DNA from 3 places in the Moritella yayanosii genome. Region 2 is predicted to be linked to each of the others. Evidence: predicted binding sites of a transcription regulator. Region 2 holds the regulator's gene; each other region holds the start of a gene.
What was found. The regulator MetJ, encoded in region 2, represses methionine synthesis genes. The targets are predictions, from matches to a motif close to TAGACGTCTAGACGTCTA.
Positions count from the first base shown of each region.

Region 1 (6,373 bases), 530 kb from region 2:
ATCGGCAGTATTTGAAGATTATCATTGGACGCTGTACTCAACGCTAGGACTGGTATTGGTGATATTCGGCAATGTATTAACCCAACGTAAAAAACCGTTGTTTGTACGCACTAAAGTGCAGTCATTACCGGCAAGTTAATCATTACTAACGTGTCGCACTGATAATCAGATATAAAAATGCCCGTATAGTTATCACTATGACGGGCATTTTTTATTCTGTCAGTAAACCAGTTATCACCGAGTATTCATTAAACTAAGCCTGCTATTATTAACAGCGCGTGTTTAATCAATACGGTTCAAACGCTACAGATTAATCAGGTGCATAGCCTAAGTTAGGCCCTAACCAACGTTCGGCTTCTTCAAGCGTCATGTTTTTACGCTCTGCATAATCTTTCACTTGGTCTTCTTGAATCGAGGCAACCGCAAAATAACGTGATTCTGGATGGGAAAATATCAACCCAGATACCGCCGCACCCGGCCACATTGCATACGAAGAGGTGAGCTTCATACCGATACTGTCTGGGTCTAATAATTCCCAAATAGTACCTTTCTCGGTATGCTCAGGACAGGCTGCATAACCAGGCGCCGGACGAATTCCTTGGTACTTTTCACGGATCAGATCATCGTTGTTCCATTCTTCGGTCTGCGTGAACCCCCACTCTTCTTTACGTACCAGTTCATGTAGACGCTCGGCCATCGCTTCCGCTAAACGGTCACACACAGACTGGATCAGAATGGCGTTGTAATCATCTTCAATACCTTTGAAGTAATTCGCTACGTCATCTTCACCAATACCACCAGTAACGGCAAATGCGCCGATATAATCAAACTTACCTGAATCTTTCGGCGCCACAAAATCAGCAAGGCTATTATTGTACTGCCCTGGTTTTTTCTTGGTTTGCTGACGTAGGTGCTCCAGTTTGGTTAATACCTGTGACCGCGTTTCATCGGTATATACTTCGATAGTATCGTCATTAACGGTATTGGCAGGGAATAAACCAATCACGCCATTGACAGATATTTTATAATCGTCAGGCACACCTTCAAGCCCAGCGCCGCCTACTTCTAAACGATCCAGCATGTCGTTAGCATCATTAAATAAACTGGTCGCTTCGACACCAACCACGTCATCGGTAAGAATACGCGGATATTTACCCGCCAAAGTCCAGGTCATGAAGAACGGGGTCCAATCGATGTATTTGCGCAATTCCGCAATCGAGTAACTAATGTATTTTTTCACACCCAATGTTTTCGGGACTGGCGGCGTATAGTTAACCCAATCAATTGGCGCTTTATTGGCACGGGCTACTTCAAGTGTTACCGGCGCGCTGCGTGGTCGTTTACGGGCATGTTGCTCACGCGCCACCTCGTATTCTTTGGCCATTCTCGCGACCAGTACCGGTTTCTTGGTTTCTGACAATAATGCCGCTACCACCCCGACTGCGCGTGATGCATTGGAAACATAGATAACCGGTTCGTCATAGTGTTGCTCAATTTTCACCGCAGTATGCGCTTTGGATGTGGTTGCACCACCAATCAGGATCGGCAGTTTAAAGCCTTTACGCTGACACTCTTTTGCCACATGCACCATTTCATCGAGTGACGGGGTGATCAAACCGGATAAGCCGATAATATCGCAGTTTTCTTCCACTGCTTTTTTCAAGATATCATCACACGAGACCATCACGCCCATATCGATGATCTCATAGTTATTACACTGCAACACCACACCGACAATATTTTTGCCGATATCGTGAACGTCGCCTTTTACGGTGGCTAGTAATATTCGACCGTTTGACGATTTTTTTTGTTTTGATGCTTCAATGTAAGGATTTAAGTAAGATACCGCCCGTTTCATTACCCGCGCAGATTTAACCACCTGGGGTAAGAACATTTTACCGGCACCAAATAAATCACCAACCGCATTCATGCCATCCATTAACGGACCTTCGATCACTTCTAATGGCAGGGTTGCTTGTTGACGAGCTTCTTCGGTATCGTCTTCGATAAATTCAGTAATACCTTTAATTAAGGCGTACTCTAAACGTTTATTCACCTCAAAGCTGCGCCACTCTTGGGTTTCCGCTTCGACTTCAACACCTGAATCGCGGTACTTCTCGGCAAGAACGAGCAGCGCTTCCGTGGCATTATCATTGCGATTAAGGATCACATCTTCGACACCATCCAGCAGCTCTTTCGGCAGATCATCATAGATCGCCAACTGCCCCGCATTAACAATACCCATATCCATGCCTTCACGGATAGCGTAGTACAAGAACACGGCATGGATCGCTTCACGCAACGGGTTGTTACCACGGAACGAGAAGGATACATTAGAGACACCGCCCGAGATCATCGCATGCGGTAATTCACGTTTAATGTCTTTCACTGCTTCAATGAAATCAACGGCATAGTTATTATGCTCATCAATACCGGTGGCAACGGCAAAGATATTTGGATCGAAAATAATATCTTCCGGCGGGAAATTAACGTCATTCACCAGGATGTCGTAAGAACGCTTACAAATTTGAAATTTACGTTCTTGGGTATCTGCTTGGCCATCTTCATCGAAGGCCATCACTATCATAGCAGCGCCATAACGACGGATTAATTTAGCTTGATGGCGGAAGTTATCTTCACCCTCTTTAAGCGAGATTGAGTTAACAATCGCTTTACCCTGTACGCATTTCAGACCCGCTTCAAGAATTTCCCATTTCGATGAGTCGATCATGATTGGCACTTTCGAAATATCGGGTTCTGACGCCACTAAGTTTAAAAATCGATGCATACAATGCAACGAATCCAGCATACCGTCATCCATATTAATATCGATGATCTGCGCGCCAGCTTCGACTTGCTGTAGGGCAACATGCAGGGCTTCGTCGTAGTTTTCTTCTTTAATCAGACGCTTGAAACGTGCCGAACCGGTAACGTTGGTACGTTCTCCAACGTTAATAAACAAGCTGTCTTTCTTTATCGTTAATGGCTCAAGTCCACTTAAACGACAGGCGATTTCGATTTCAGGTAATTGACGCGGCTTAACACCTTCCACAGCATCAGCCATCGCCTTAATATGTTCTGGCGTGGTACCACAACAACCACCGACCATATTTAAGAAACCGGCTTCAGCCCATTCCTTAATATGTACAGCCATGTCTTCCGGGCTTAAATCATATTCACCAAAGGCATTAGGTAAACCCGCATTGGGGTGCGCGGTAACATAACTTTCTGAGATACGTGACAACTCATCAACATATTGACGTAATTCATCTGGGCCTAATGCACAGTTAAGACCAAAAGTGATCGGTTCGGCATGGCGTAATGAATTATAAAATGCTTCTGTGGTTTGACCCGTCAGAGTCCGACCCGAGGCATCGGTAATGGTACCCGAGATCATAATAGGTAATTCAAAGCCAAGTTCTTCAAAAACAGTTTTAACCGCAAAGACCGCCGCTTTAGCATTCAAGGTATCAAAGATAGTCTCGATGAGAATAATATCGGCACCGCCTTCGATTAACGCTTTGGTTGATTCGATATAGGCTTCAACCATTAGATCAAAAGAGGTATTACGGAAAGCGGGATCGTTTACGTCAGGCGAAATAGAACAAGTACGGTTGGTTGGACCCAGAACACCGGCCACAAAACGCGGACGATCCGGGTTTTCTGCGGTTTTTTCATCGGCAACTTGACGGGCGATACGCGCGGCTTCACGGTTAATCTCTGCCGATAAGGATGCCATATCATAATCTGCCATTGCGATAGTCGTGGCATTGAAGGTATTGGTTTCAAGAATATCGGCGCCCGCGTCGAGGTACTCTTTATGAATGTCAGCAATGAGCTGTGGCTTACTTAAGACCAATAAATCATTATTACCTTTGACGTCGCAATGCCAGTTAGCAAAACGTTCACCACGGTAATCTGCTTCTGCTAATTTATAGTCTTGGATCATCGTACCCATGCCGCCATCGATAAGCATGATACGTTGTTTTAATTGCTGTTCCAGCTGTTGTTTGATTTTTATAGTAGCCACAAGATCCCTCGTTAATGTACTGCAGACTCAATCCTGAGTCTTATTATTTGATACTAATCTATTTGCTCGACTATCTATTCGAATAGCTACACTCGTGACAGTTATAGATCGTTTAAGTCATATGGCGTTTGTTGATAAACATAATAGTTTAACCAGTTGCTATAAAGCAGATTACCATGACTGCGCCAAGTAACAAGAGGGGCATTTTCAGCATTATTACCTTTATAGTAATTAGCGGGGACAGCCGCCTCCACACCGTCGGTAATATCACGCATATATTCTTGATGTAAGGTGTCGGCACTGTATTCTGGATGACCAGTGACAAATACCTGGCGGCAGTCTTTTGATGCCGCTAAATACACCCCGGTCTCATCATTCGCAGCTAGGATGTCGAGATCTGTACCTGCAAACATCGCTGCAGAGAAATTGGCATAGCGCGACATAGGTACGGGGAATTCATCATCAAAACCACGTACTAATGGGTTATGACGATGGAACGTTTGCTGTGGGTAGACACCGGAAAATTTTGTCTCGTGGACTTTTTTATCAACGCCGTGCAGAATTTTTAATGCCGCTTGTGCAGCCCAGCATAAGAATAACGTCGATACCACGTGGGTTTTCGACCAGTTAATGATCTCTTCGATTTGTGGCCAATACACCACGTCATCATGACCGACTAAACCTAATGGCGCACCGGTAATAATTAAACCATCATAATTATTATGACGAATGCGCTCAAAGTCATGATAAAACTTATCAATATGTTCTTGGGGAGTATTTTTAGAGGCGCGATAGTCAATGCGTAAGAATTCCACATTGACTTGTAATGGCGTATTCGACAATAACCGTAAAATTTGATTTTCAGTCTCAATTTTTTTCGGCATAAGGTTAAGAATAACCAACTGCAGCGGTCTGATTTCTTGCTTGGTTGCGCGTGACTCGAGCATCACAAAAATATTTTCATTACCTAATATTTCGGCAGCCGGTAGCCCGTCTTTAATTCTAATCGGCATTATTCCCATCCTTAAGTAATAGATTAGCCATCCAGAAGTCTACCTCAATTAGATAAGCTTTGTAAGTGCTGTTCACAGCAAATTTATCACGGACGACATTAGGATAATGAGTTGTGGGCTTTTTCGGGAGGATTACCGTATTGGAAATTGTAGATTTATTTCTTGTTTAAAAAAATGAATACCAGTACGTTGAGAATTCAACGCTCACAGTCATTGTTAGAAATCGCCTAACAATGACCGTTTTATTACTGAATGGTATTAGTCATGCAGAGTCATCGGCTTTTGAGTACATCCCTAGTCCGCAGAGTCTAACTCACCCTCAAACTGAATCAGCCAAATTTTTAGTAACGCATCTAATTGACTCTTTTGTTTTTGTGTTAATGATGCTGATAAAGCGTGTTCATTTTCAACATGGGCTAACAAGGAATTGTCGATTTTTTCCATACCTTGATCACTGAGCTTAACCAAATAGCTGCGTCTGTCGTGTTGGCTATGGGTCCTCTCAATCCATCCTGTTTTTTCAAGTTTGTCGAGGCGGTTGGTAATAGCACCGGAGGTTAGCATAGTTGACTTATATAAGTCGGTTGGCGTCATTATATAGGGTTCTCCATTGCGTCTCAGTGTCGCGAGAATATCGAAATCACCTTTTGATAATCCCATGGATTTGTGCTGGTCCCATATCCCCTTAGAAATATGGTTACTTACCCTAAGTAGACGAGCAAAGAGTCCCATAATCTCAGGTTCTATATCAGGACGAACTTCGTGCCACTGCTTCACTTGTAGATCAATTTTATCAATTTTCATAGTTAATACTTTCCCCCATTTTCTGCATCTTAACATTAAAAAATTTGAATGTATCTTAAAGTTTATTATATTAACACTAAGTTACTTTAAATTGTGATACTCACGATAAAGATACACATGATTAAGATATTTATCATTAAGTAGTTTACAATTAAGATAGTTGCCGTTAAGATAAAGTCAATTAAGATATATGTAGTTAAGATACTTAATTCTGAAGTACATTAAGGGTATTAACTCAAGGTTCTATTTAAAATTAGTATGAAAAGGAATGAGAATGTTAGAGATAAAGATGGATCAGAAAAATAAGACAAGGAACGCCAGTCTAATGATGTTGGTGGCAACCATATGTGTTGCGGCGTCTTTTCCTGTATCAAAATCATTGATGCAATATATATCTGCGGAACTGGCTTTATGTATTCGGTTTGTAATTTCTTCCGCTCTGTTTTACATATTTATTCAGCTTAAAGGGTTATCAGTCTCCATCATCCCCCAGAGATGGAAAGCTTATCTATTTGTCAGTTCATTT
Region 1 covers NZ_LS483250.1:3,414,225-3,420,597, reverse strand. Annotated here, with positions in the region: gene MORIYA_RS15845 (DMT family transporter) at 1-139, shown strand, start outside; gene metH (methionine synthase) at 311-4,030, opposite strand; gene metA (homoserine O-acetyltransferase MetA) at 4,132-5,043, opposite strand; gene MORIYA_RS15830 (MarR family winged helix-turn-helix transcriptional regulator) at 5,338-5,847, opposite strand; gene MORIYA_RS15825 (DMT family transporter) at 6,122-6,373, shown strand, end outside.
Region 1: a site for MetJ is predicted at 5,068-5,085, ahead of metA (homoserine O-acetyltransferase MetA). Genes of this name have one in related genera too.

Region 2 (6,373 bases):
CATCACAAGTTTGGTGGATAAAGTCAACGCACATAATTCATCTTAAACATGAATTATATGCGGTTTGGTTTTCGGCAGGCGCAAAGGCCAAAATTAACGCGCGAGCAGCTTACATAATTGGAAAAGATCAGATTGAATAGCGCCCGCAGTCACATCTCGACCAGCACCCGGACCTTGGATCACTAAGGGGTTATGACGATACCAATGGCTATTAATCGAGAAAATGTTGTCGCACGGCAATAAGTTAGCAAATGGATGGGTTGGCTCTAAGAACTCTAAGCCAACCTGCGCTCCTGCTTTGCGGCTAAAACGGGCAACATAGCGTAATACTAAACCCTGCTTTTTGGCCTTATTAAACATATGTAATATTTTGTCATCGAGTGCTTCACAATGTTCTAAAAACTCATCCACGTTAAATGCCATGAGTTCTGCTGATACCAATGACTCTAGTTTGATATCGCTAAGTTCCATGTCATAACCCGCTTCACGGCTTAAAATAAGTAATTTTCGCTGCACGTCCTTGCCGGATAAATCTTCACGAGGATCGGGTTCTGTTAGCCCTTGTTGCCAAGCTTGTTCGACTAATTGCGAGAAGGCAATTTGACCATCATATTGTTGAAACAACCAAGATAAGGTACCAGAGAAAATACCGCTCACCGCAGTGACTTGATCACCACTGTGTTGCAGCATCTCCATAGATGATTGGATCGGTAATCCTGCGCCGACCGTGGCGTTATATAACCAATGGCTTTCATTATCACTAAAGCTTTGCTTAACCCGATTATAAAACTCGCTGCTCGCTGCGCCAGCAAATTTATTGGCGGAAATCAGGTGGAAACCATGTTGAGCAAATTCAGGATAATAATAACTGATTGCTTCACTGGCGGTAATATCAATAATCACCAGTTCATCAAACGGGTGCAATGCAAGATTAGATAATAGCTGTTCCCAAACAAACGCTTCAGGTTGGAAGTCGTCAAGTACCGTCGCGGCATCCAGACCATTAAAGTCTAATAGCCCACCCTGCGATCCATATACACCGCATAAACACAGTTCTACATTTTGTTGTTCAGGTACTTTATGCATTTGTTTAGCGAACAGAGATAACCAACCAGCGCCAATATTACCTTTACCAAATAACACCACACCAATGCGTTTTGGCTGTTTAAATAACGCGGTGTGTAATTCTTTCAATAATGGTTCGAGTACTACTTTTTGCAATACTGCACAAATACTTAAACGATTATCACCGGTTTGTACAAACGTCAGATTGTGTTCTGAGATCAGTTGATAAAACTGATGTGACTGTAACGCATTTTCAGTGACACCAGAACCGACCAGCGCCACCATACAAAAACCACTCAGCAGATTAATAGCGAGAATCTGCGGTTGCTGCAGTTGGTATGTCTGTAATGTCGTGAGTGCAAACTCGACAATTTCAGCGGTATAGCCTAATCGCACCACATGCTCTGTGGGACGACGTTTTATACAAATAGGGGATAATTGTTGCTGTGCAAGCAAAGTAATCAACTGATTGTATTGTTGTTGGTAGTCAGCATGCTGATCGAATTGAATATCGACTAAGTGCAGATCATCAATCGAGGTAACGATTTTAGCGCCCTTACCTTTGGGTAAACGACGGTGGATCTGGGTTGAGCCTTCGCTAGGAGTATAACTACAGCGCAGTTGGACATGTTGTTTACTCTCAACCACAGGTTGTAATGTACGTGCATGTAATACTGGTGAACCTAAACGCGCGAGTTCTGCTGCTTCGTCGAGTGACAGTTTAGTTTGTAACTCAGCATCTTTTACCCGACGTGGATCAGCACTAAATATCCCGGCAACATCACTCCAGATCGTCGTTTGCTCAGCATCGACTAATGCGCCTAACAAGGTTGCAGAATAATCCGAACCATTACGTCCTAATGTGATGGTTCGCTGCTGTCCATCCGCAGCAATAAAACCGGTCACCACAACACGGTTATGTAGGTTCGCTAAACACGCAGTTAATTTTTGGCGAGACACCATTTCATCAACCACAGGTTGCGCGGCTAATTCCGTGGTTAAAAACAGGCGAGAATCTAAATCATTGGCAGGTAGTTCACTTTGACTCAGTAACGCCGCTAATAATCGGGCTGACCATACTTCCCCATGTGCAAGGATTTGGTTTTTAGCATAAACATCAAGATGAGCTTCTAATAAATGCCCTATGGTATGAATATCATCTTGCAGCGCAGCAGTGAGTTGTATACATAAGTCATCTGCTAATAATTCCGCAATTAACTTGGCTTGATATTCACACGTGGCAATAAGACGCTCAGACGCAGCTTGATCACCATCTGCAGCCAATTGTAATAACTCTAATAATTGGTTGGTGGTTTTACCTGCTGCAGAAACAACAATCAGATCGCGGGCTTGCGTATGCTCGCTAATAATCGCCAACACACGGCGATAACAAGTGGCATCCGCTAAACTACTGCCACCAAATTTATGAATACTGCGCTTAATTGCGTCCATGCGTTCTCCCGAACTTAATATCAATTAACGTATTACCTGTAACTCAAAACATACACTATTAGGTTGCCACAGGTCAATAGACGTCTAGAGCTCTTTACATACTGATTGCCAACAATCCAATTCAAAGGTAAACTTGTCACTTATTCATTAAATAATAATTTACACAAAGGTCAAAAATGACAAAGTGGAACGGCGAGTATATTAGCCCCTATGCAGAACATGGGAAAAAGAGTGTACAGGTTAAAAAGATAACTGTTTCAATCCCTCTGAAAGTACTCAAAGTACTTACAGATGAAAGAACTCGCCGTCAGATTAATAATCAACGTCACGCGACTAACAGTGAACTGTTATGCGAAGCATTTTTACATGCTTACACGGGTCAGCCATTACCGGCTGATGACGATTTAGGCAAAGACAAACCAGACAACATCCCCGCAGAAGCCAAAGCACAGATGTTAGCACTGGGTATCAATATCGATGATTATTTAGAGCAAGATGATTAGTCATTAAATAACGAGTGCCAAATAAACAACGACTGAAAATAAAACAGGCGCACCTTTTATAAAACAGGCTCCAATAATAGGAGCCTGTTTTGATCTAATCTGTAACCAATGCGCTATCTAGACGCGCATTGTTGCTAATACCTTAACGTAAAATCTAAAAACTAAACGGTGCCGCGCGGCCTTTTTTCTTTTTCTCAACTGGTTTCGGTGCCGCTACTGTTACTGGTTTAGCTTCAGCTTTTTTCTTTTTCTTCTTTTCAGGCTGTTCCCAGATATCTGCAGGGATGCTATCGACAGCAGGCTTAGCAACTGGCATTGGTGCAATAAATACAGCTTCAACAACCGCTTCGTCTACAGCGTGAACGTCAGTAACACCTTGCTCAACAGTATTGTTCTCGGTGAAATCGTCTTCAGTAACATCGTGTTCTGCAATATAGCTTGCTACCGAATCAGACTCTAAAGCCGCAGGATCAACAAATTCTTCTTCATCAGCAATATCGTATGCTGCAAGTTCTTCCGCAGACATCACTTGATACGCTTCACCATTAAAGCCGATGATATCGCCAAACATGATTTTTTTACGTTTACGCGTTTCAACTTCACCATTCACATACACATAACCGTCTGCAATATAGTTCTTCGCTTCACTGCCCGAGGTCACTAAATTTTCGATTTTTAAGATCTTATATAGTTCAATTGGTTCTTCAGCGACAACAACAGGGATAACTTCAATTTCATATTCTTCAGACATGGGAACCTTAAATGTGAGCAAATAGCAGAACTGTATACAAGTATAAGCCCAGAAATGCAAACGCCAAGGATAAACCTTTGGCGTTTAATAAAACTATGCAGTAAGTTTACAGCATATAATTTTCAGGTAGTTCGACACGGGCAACGCCAGTTTCTACCGCGGCTAGCGCAACAGCACGTGCGACGCGTGGCAATAAACGTGGATCCATTGGTTTTGGAATGATGTACTCAGTACCAAACTCTAATGATTCCACACCCGATGCAGTCAATACAGACTGTGGTACTTCTTCTTTAGCAATCTCACGGATCGCATGAACAGCGGCTACTTTCATCGCTTCATTAATCACACTGGCACGTGCGTCTAATGCACCACGGAAAATAAATGGGAAGCACAGCACGTTATTCACTTGATTTGGATAATCAGAACGACCGGTTGCCATGATCAGATCTTGACGTGCCGCGTGAGCCAATTCCGGTTTGATTTCTGGATCCGGATTCGAACAGGCAAAAATAATCGGATTATCGGCCATTAATTTAACATCGTCAGCAGCCAATACATTGGGGCCAGATACACCAACAAATACGTCAGCACCGTTAATTGCATCTTGCAATGTACGCTTGTCGGTATTATTAGCAAAACGTTGCTTATATTCGTTAATGTCATCACGACGAGTGTGGATCACCCCTTTGCGGTCTAACATGTAGATTTTTTCACGTTGTGCGCCACATGAAATCAACAACTCCATGCATGCAATAGCCGCTGCACCAGCGCCCATACAAACAATAATCACTTCCGCGATGTCTTTACCTTGAATGTCTAGCGCATTAATCATACCCGCAGCGGTTACGATTGCAGTGCCGTGCTGATCATCATGGAATACTGGAATATTACAACGCGCAATGAGCGCTTTTTCAATTTCAAAACATTCTGGTGCTTTAATGTCTTCTAAGTTAATGCCACCAAATGTATCCGCGATATTCGCGACGGTATCAATAAATTCTTCAGTTGTACGGTGTTTCACTTCAATATCGATTGAATCAATATCAGCAAAACGTTTAAACAAGAGTGCTTTACCTTCCATCACTGGTTTTGATGCCAGTGGGCCTAAATTACCAAGGCCTAAAATAGCCGTGCCGTTAGTGATCACCGCCACTAAGTTACCTTTAGCCGTATATTTGTAAGCATCGTCAGGATTAGCAGCAATTTCACGCACTGGTTCTGCGACACCCGGGCTATATGCTAGAGAAAGATCATCGGCGGTTTCTGCTGATGTAGTAAGTTGAATAGCAATTTTACCCGGTTTAGGGTTCGCGTGATAATCTAATGCTTGCTGTCTAAAGTCTGACATACTCAATATCCTGAATTAAATGAATGCACATAACTCACAGCCTTAATTCGAGAATAACTAAGGTGTAAGAAACAACGTTGGGGAATTAAATAATAATCGAATGTAACGCAAATATTTAACTTTAATTTAACACAGCTCACTTTTATTTTACACTGCGCTAAATGAGCTAATAATATTGTTCGCATAATTCTACAGTAATTTAAGTTGTTTATTCTACCTTTGCACTGATATTGAGTGTTTATTTTTATATAGACTGCTAATTTTAGAAGAACATTTTTACGGAAATGCAATTACGGAGATAAAATCTAAATTTTATAATTTTTTTAAACTGTTTTTCAGGTATAAAAAAAGGCACCCGAAGGTACCTTTTTGAGTTACTACAAAATTTTGTATAAATACAATTCTTATTTTGCAGCAAGAGCGCCAAAACGCTTGTTGAATTTATCAACACGACCACCAGTATCAACATTACGTTGCTTACCAGTGTAGAATGGGTGACACTTTGAACATACGTCAATCGTGATGTTTTTACCGCGAGTTGAACCAACAGAGAAAATGTTACCGCATGAACATTTTGCTTCCATAGCTGCGTATTCTGGGTGGATACCTTGTTTCATAGAAACCTCAATTATTAGTTATGTCGCCATCTGAAACACTGCCAGACACCACATAAAGTTATAGAATTTTTAGGCTGCGAATAATATAGGATCTTACCCCCCAATATCAATAGCTGATGCATAAATAAACTGCAATTAGAACATTAAACAGAAAATATCAAGACATTACCTAGTTAACAGCCGTAAACTGTTTACCGAAGTACAGATTTAGCCCGTAAAAGAGAGTTGAGTAAATGCCCGTTGTCGCCGTTGCCGTTCCCGTTCATTTAAACAGAACCTTTGATTATATTTACCCTGATGATGCGCACATTCAACCCGGCATGCGGATCTGTGTGCCCTTTATGAATAAGCAATTAATTGGCATTGCGCTGGCAACTAAAAACGACAGTGAATTTCCGCTGGCAAAACTCAAACCGATTATCAATGTACTCGATGATAATGCGATTTTATCGGCTGACATGTTAGCTTTTTTCAATTGGTGCGCTGATTATTACCATTACCCGATTGGTGAAGTGATCGCCCAAGCCTTACCGGTATTGTTACGAAAGTTAGAATCAGCCAAGTTAAACAGTTACACATTCTGGCAGTTAACCGATAGTGCCCATGACTTAACGGCTCAGGAATTAAATCGTTTAAC
Region 2 covers NZ_LS483250.1:2,884,712-2,891,084, forward strand. Annotated here, with positions in the region: gene MORIYA_RS13360 (bifunctional aspartate kinase/homoserine dehydrogenase II) at 94-2,517, opposite strand; gene metJ (met regulon transcriptional regulator MetJ) at 2,694-3,020, shown strand; gene MORIYA_RS13370 (RNA-binding S4 domain-containing protein) at 3,175-3,771, opposite strand; gene MORIYA_RS13375 (malic enzyme-like NAD(P)-binding protein) at 3,878-5,119, opposite strand; gene rpmE (50S ribosomal protein L31) at 5,524-5,736, opposite strand; gene priA (primosomal protein N') at 5,970-6,373, shown strand, end outside.

Region 3 (6,373 bases), 2.5 Mb from region 2:
AACCATAGTTAGAAAATGCGAAACCATCGAGTAGTTCCCCAAAGTATTCAACCATGTCATTACGCTCAGGTTCACCGTGTACCAGTACATCTAGCCCGAGTGCTTCTTGGCGTTTGACGACATCTTTGATCTCTGCTTGCATCTTGGTGATGTATTGATCTTGGCTGATGATATTTTGTTTAAATTGATTACGCGTTTGACGAATATCACTGGTCTGTGGGAATGAGCCAATGGTTGTTGTTGGGAATAGTGGTAAATTCAATTCTTGCTGCTGGCTTGCAATACGCTGGGTAAATGGACTATGCCGTTGTGCATCTTTATCGGTAATTGCAGCCACACGTTCTTTAACCGCTGCGTTGTGAATTCGCGAAGACGTTGCTCGAGATGCAACAACAGCTGTTGATTCCGTTACTCTTGTGGTTAATTGCTCCGAATTATCACCGTTTAGCAACGCATTGATGGTGCTAACCTCGGTTAATTTCTGTGTCGCATAAGCTAACCAAGATTTAAGCTCGGTATCGAGTTTGGTTTCGTTATCCAGATCAACTGGGCTATGTTGTAATGAACATGATGAAGCCACCCATAAACGTTCACCTAACGTTGCTTTCGCTTGTTGTAATGAACTTACTGATGTTGCTAAATCGTTACGCCAAATATTGCGGCCATTGACGATACCTGCGGATAAAATAGCGTGAGCAGGCAGTAACGCTAATGCGGTGTCTAACTGCTCCGGCGCACGTGATAAATCAATATGGAAGCCCGCAACAGGCAATGAGAATGCTAATTTTGCATTATCGCCTAACGCACCAAAGTAACTGGTGAGTAACAGTTTGTTGCTACCTTTAGCTAATTCAGCATAACTGGTTGTCAATGCCTGTTGCCATTCACTGGTTAGATCTTGAACGAGAATAGGTTCTTCAATTTGTAGCCATTCAACACCTTCAGCGGCGATGTTAGCAAGTAGTTGCTTATAGGTTGCTACAAGTTGAGGTAGTAATGTAAGTTTATCAAAATCACTGTTGGTTTTACTTAACCACAGGTAGCTTACCGGACCTAGCAGATTGGCTTTAATTGGGAAACCAAGTGCTTTTGCTTCTTGTAGCTCTTCAATAAGTTGGTTGTAGCTTAACGCGAACTTTTGGTCTGCGTTTAATTCTGGAACAAGATAGTGATAATTAGTATCAAACCATTTTGTCATTTCACATGCCGCCACTTGTTGACCGCAACAAGGGCTAGAACCACGCGCCATATTAAACAGCGTATCAAGGGTGATTGTTTCTTCTTGATGGCGCTCTGGGATCACACCTAAGGTCGCTGACAATGCCAATACTTGGTCGTACCAAGCAAAGTCACCCACAGTGATGAAGTCTAGCCCAGCATCAATTTGCTGCTGCCAATGTTTAGCGCGTAGTTGTTTACCAACAGTTTCTAACTCAACTTTGGTGATGTCATTTTTCCAATATGATTCAATTGCTTTTTTTAATTCGCGGTCAGCACCGATACGTGGGAAACCTAATATGTGTGATTTAGCCATCTGTAACTCCCTTTTATTAGATGTATTTGTATGCTCTGTCTTATGTCTTATGCATAATTAAAAGCCGTTTAGATGGCTAAAGTATTGAATATTATTTCACATGAATCAAATTCATATTTTTACTGATTAAGTTGAAATTAATTGATGTTGGCATTATGCTAAATTTAGTCATTCGTTTAAAAGGGAATTAACGATGCTCGAAGTTAAGCATTTGAAAACGATTATTGCATTAGAAAATACTGGCTCATTAGTCGAAGCATCTGAAAGTCTTTATATGACGCAATCAGCGTTATCACATCAGATAAAAGATCTTGAAGACCGTTTAAATACCGCGTTATTTATCCGTAAAACCAGGCCATTACGCTTTACCGTTGCAGGGGAGCGGGTACTTAAACTGGCCAAATCAGTGTTACCTATGTTCACCAACACTGAACGTGATATCAGCCGTTTGTTATCCGGTAATGCTGGGCGTCTACATATGGCTATCGAATGCCACAGTTGCTTTCAGTGGTTAATGCCGGCAATTGATGTGTTCCGTGACCACTGGCCAGAAATCGAGCTTGATTTGACCTCGGGCTTTAGCTTTGCCCCTTTGCCAGCATTAAAGCGGGGTGACGTAGATTTAGTAGTGACGTCCGATCCCCAAGTATTATCCGGTATTCATTACGAACCGCTGTTTAGCTATCAGCCGATGCTTGCGGTCAGTCACCATCATGCTTTAGCGGATAAAGCGTATATCGAGCCAGAGGATCTGAGTGATGAAACGTTGATCACGTATCCTGTAGAGCAGGAACGGTTAGATATCTTTAATTTATTTTTAGATCCTGCAGGGGTTTCCCCTCATGCCATTCGACATGCGGAATTAACCATCATGATGTTGCAACTGGTGGCGAGTGGACGCGGTGTTGCGGCATTGCCAAATTGGGCGTTAACAGAGTATTTAGAGAAAGATTATATTTTAGCTAAACCGCTTGGTGAAGACAGTTGTTGGACAACGCTATACGCGGCTATTCGAATTGAACAATTAGAAATGCCTTACATGGTTGAGTTTTTAAAAGATGCTAAAGCCAGTTCATTTCAGCAGTTGAAAGGGATAAAAATAGTGAATTAACAAGTTGTTAGCCTTGAGATTCAGAGGGCGCTCGTTAATATGAGCGCCCCCGTGTTATTACTTGGGATATTAATTAAAGCCGAAAGAAGCGTAAGTTATTGTTCATTCAACAATTGTTTCACAAGCATTCTAACCGTATCAATATCAAAAGGTTTATCACAAAGTGCAGAGACACCAGCTTGTTTTACCGCGCTTAACTGCGCACTGCCTTCTTCAGATGTGACCATCAAGATTGGTAGGTAGGATAATTCTGGGTTTGTTCTGATCTTCTCAACTAACTCTTTGCCATCCATTTCTGGCATGTTGTAATCGGTCACAATCAAATCGAAGGTGTTTTGTGCCAAATATTCTAATGCTTCAACGCCATTTTCAGCGGTTGTCACCCCCACAATACCCATACTGTAGAATACACGACAGATATGCTTTCTTGCCGTTAAACTATCATCGACAACAAGTATTTTTAATGTGGTTACATCGTATAAATCCAGTTCCATTTCTTCTGGTTCAATGAAGCTAAGCGTGGCATTGAGGGCGCGTTGTAAATCAATAAATTTAAACGGCTTGGGTAAAATTGCGATAGCGCCAGCTTGTTTCACTTTATCTAACACAGAAAATCGTTGTTCACTCGAAATGAGCATAAAGGCAATATCTTCAGTGAGAATATTTGATTTAACGAATTCAGCAAGTTCAGCCCCTGAACCATCTTCAAAATACATGGCACTAATGATCAAATCAGGAATGAATCCAGTCAAACTTTGCTTTGCTTGTGCGATTGAGGATACACATTCGATGTTATCAACACCGGCATCCTGCAATTGTGTAGTGATAAACCTGCTTTGTGTAGTGGAAGGCTCAATTAATAAAATAGACAGGTCACGAATTTCAAGACTCATATGATCCCTTTTTATATAAGTTTATATTACGACTAAGTAGCCAACATCATGGCAAATATGACTTTATAGACACTATAAATTATCGAGACCGACTAAGCTAGTGTCGCTCTACCGCGATGCAGCGTGACCTTGATTACTCATTTGTAATGGCTGGCATTTGATAGTTGTCAATGCATTGATTTTTAAAATAGTTTAAGTTATTTCTATTAGATTATTAGCATAATCGTGGGGATAAAATAAAATGACCAGGATCTTCTTTGTATTGTCAGTATGGCTATTAGTGAGTTGTCGTAAATCACTCGATATTAACTAGACCTTGATGTAGTTAAGGTTAAGGTTAAGGTTAAGGTTAAGGGGGACACAACTTGAAAATACTGTGTCCCGGCATTATTAATTGTTCAGTACTCGTTGTTCACTATTGAGTTTGTCGTTACTTGTGTCGTTTCAACCGTTACATCTTCAGTTGAGGTTTCGATGAGGTTGTTTTCGATCTTAGTTTCGGCATCGTCAGTAATGGCGACATCACTCTCTTCTGTTACAAACTCAGCTAACTGAGCTGACAACTCACGCTCAAAGGTACTTACTTGTGCTTTGTATGACAGGTTAGACAGATCTTGGTTTAAAAATTTAAGCCCTAGACCTTCTAATGTAGCACGATAGTGTAAAACAATTTCTTCACGCTGGTTTTTATCTAGGTTATTGATCCAGTTAACATCGGTTGCGATATGTTCAGCACTTTGTATCTCTTTTTTAATCTGGTTTGCCGCGTCTGTGAGCGCCGTTGTGTCACGTGGTGCAGTCGTGATAACGTTATCAAGCTGCTGTAAACCCTGTAAAACCGTATTGTAACTCTGAGGAATTAATCGCTTATTTAACTGATGGAATTGCTTTTCTAATGGGGAATAATATTCTGCGATCACTATGTTGATTTCGAGATCATGAACTTTTTTCTGTATTCTATCACGATCAATTTTTTGTCTTGATACGGCTCTATTTTTTTCAATATTATTAATGAATTGAATGATGTTTTGGTTAATATTGTTGAGCTCCCTTTGCCATTCCTTACCGACTTTTGGGGTCAGGTATTCAATATCAGCTAACGGCTGAGCTAAAATTGTCGTGACTTGGTGCTTGATTTTTTGCGCTTGGATTAATTGTATACTCACTTCTGCAATACTCGCCAATACTGCATTCTCTGATGGGCCACCAAAGAAGCCCTGGTTGTTTGGATCAAATCTATTCACTAGTTTGCGTGTACTCACTAAGTCTTGTTGATGATTGCTTGTCAAAGCTAGCACAACCTGTGACAAGCGTGACGAATAAAACAGTATGAGTGAGTTTAAATATTCGCATATAGATCCATCCTAAACGAGTGTATTGAAAGTCGTCGTAACTTAGTTTTTTATATAAAATTAGCATGAATTAAGGTATTTGCAGGCTGAATGAGGTTAACTCGTGATAATTATTTTAATCTATGCGCTAGGACGAATAAAATAAGAGAGAGATTGAATGTGGTGCTTTTTTTTGACAGAATTGTTTAGAATAAAACCGGCAGCTTAGCCAATAAAGACTAAGCTGCCGTACTATTTACATGCTCCCATTATATGCTCCACTTGTCGGTAAGCTAAAACTGAACGTTGTACCTTGGCTCAATACACTCGATACTGAGATCTTGGTATGATGTAATGACAGTAATTTCGCTACGATAGCGAGTCCTAATCCAGAGTTTCCTTGTGGACCATTGACGGTATTTTTGGCTCTGAAATGGGCATCAAAAATATGTGCTACATCTTCTTTTGGTATACCCATACCGGAATCGGCAATACTGATGATCAACTGATTATCTTTCGGTTGTAACTGGATCTTAATACTATCACCGGGTCGGCAGTGCCTTAAGGCGTTATCCACCAGATTGGTTAATACCCGCTCTAATTTAGCAATATCGGCAATTGCTTGTAGGCTCGGATCTTTAGGTTCAACTGACAAAGTGATGTCTTTTTGTTGTGCTTGTAGTTGGAACTTATTCAAGACGTCCTGCGCAAGTTCGGCAACGGCCACAGGTTCTTGATATAGGCTCACGGTATTACTGTCTAGCTGAGCGAGTTCGATGATCTGCTCGACAAGACGCTGTAATTGGTTCGCATTCTTTTGCGCGACTTGAATAAAGTCACTGCCAGCAGCCTCTGGATGTTGTATTAGCCAAGTTTCAAGATACCCTTTTAATGAGGCTAGTGGGGTTTTGAGATCGTGAGAGATATGTGAAAGCATTTCTCGACGCAGTTGTTCTGTGGATTTAATTTGCGTTAACTGCTTGTGTATCTTATTTTCTAATGATGAAAAATTATTATGTAAATTAATTATCTCATTAGCGGCGTATTGATGCGGTGTTGATGTTGAAACCGTGGTGAAGTCATTTTTGACAAAATTAGTAATATCTTGATCTAGTTGAATAATTGGCCTGACGAGTCGTGCAAATATGAAGACTAACAACGCGAAGGCTAAGGCGAAGAAGATGACTAGGGCTGCAAGGAGCTTATACATATCACTGTCGAATGCTAAGTTATTCACAATACTGTCGTATTTATCTCCGCCGAGAATAACAAAAACATAACCAATTTGTTGATGGTCTTTAAATATAGGGGCTGTTGAAAAGAGCTTTTGCTGATCGAGACTTCTTGGGTTATCAGCATAAATAGGATAGTTAACCCCTTTAATAAAGCTATCTAATGGTTTTATATTAATCGTATCCCGTTTGATCTTACTTGATTCGGCGGCATATACTAATAATTTACCTTGGTTATCGGTGATGTATATTTCATAACTAGGACCAAGCAG
Region 3 covers NZ_LS483250.1:352,168-358,540, forward strand. Annotated here, with positions in the region: gene metE (5-methyltetrahydropteroyltriglutamate--homocysteine S-methyltransferase) at 1-1,534, opposite strand, end outside; gene MORIYA_RS01615 (LysR family transcriptional regulator) at 1,728-2,645, shown strand; gene MORIYA_RS01620 (response regulator transcription factor) at 2,741-3,538, opposite strand; gene MORIYA_RS01625 (hypothetical protein) at 3,937-4,827, opposite strand; gene MORIYA_RS01630 (sensor histidine kinase) at 5,126-6,373, opposite strand, start outside.
Region 3: a site for MetJ is predicted at 1,596-1,613, ahead of metE (5-methyltetrahydropteroyltriglutamate--homocysteine S-methyltransferase). Genes of this name have one in related genera too.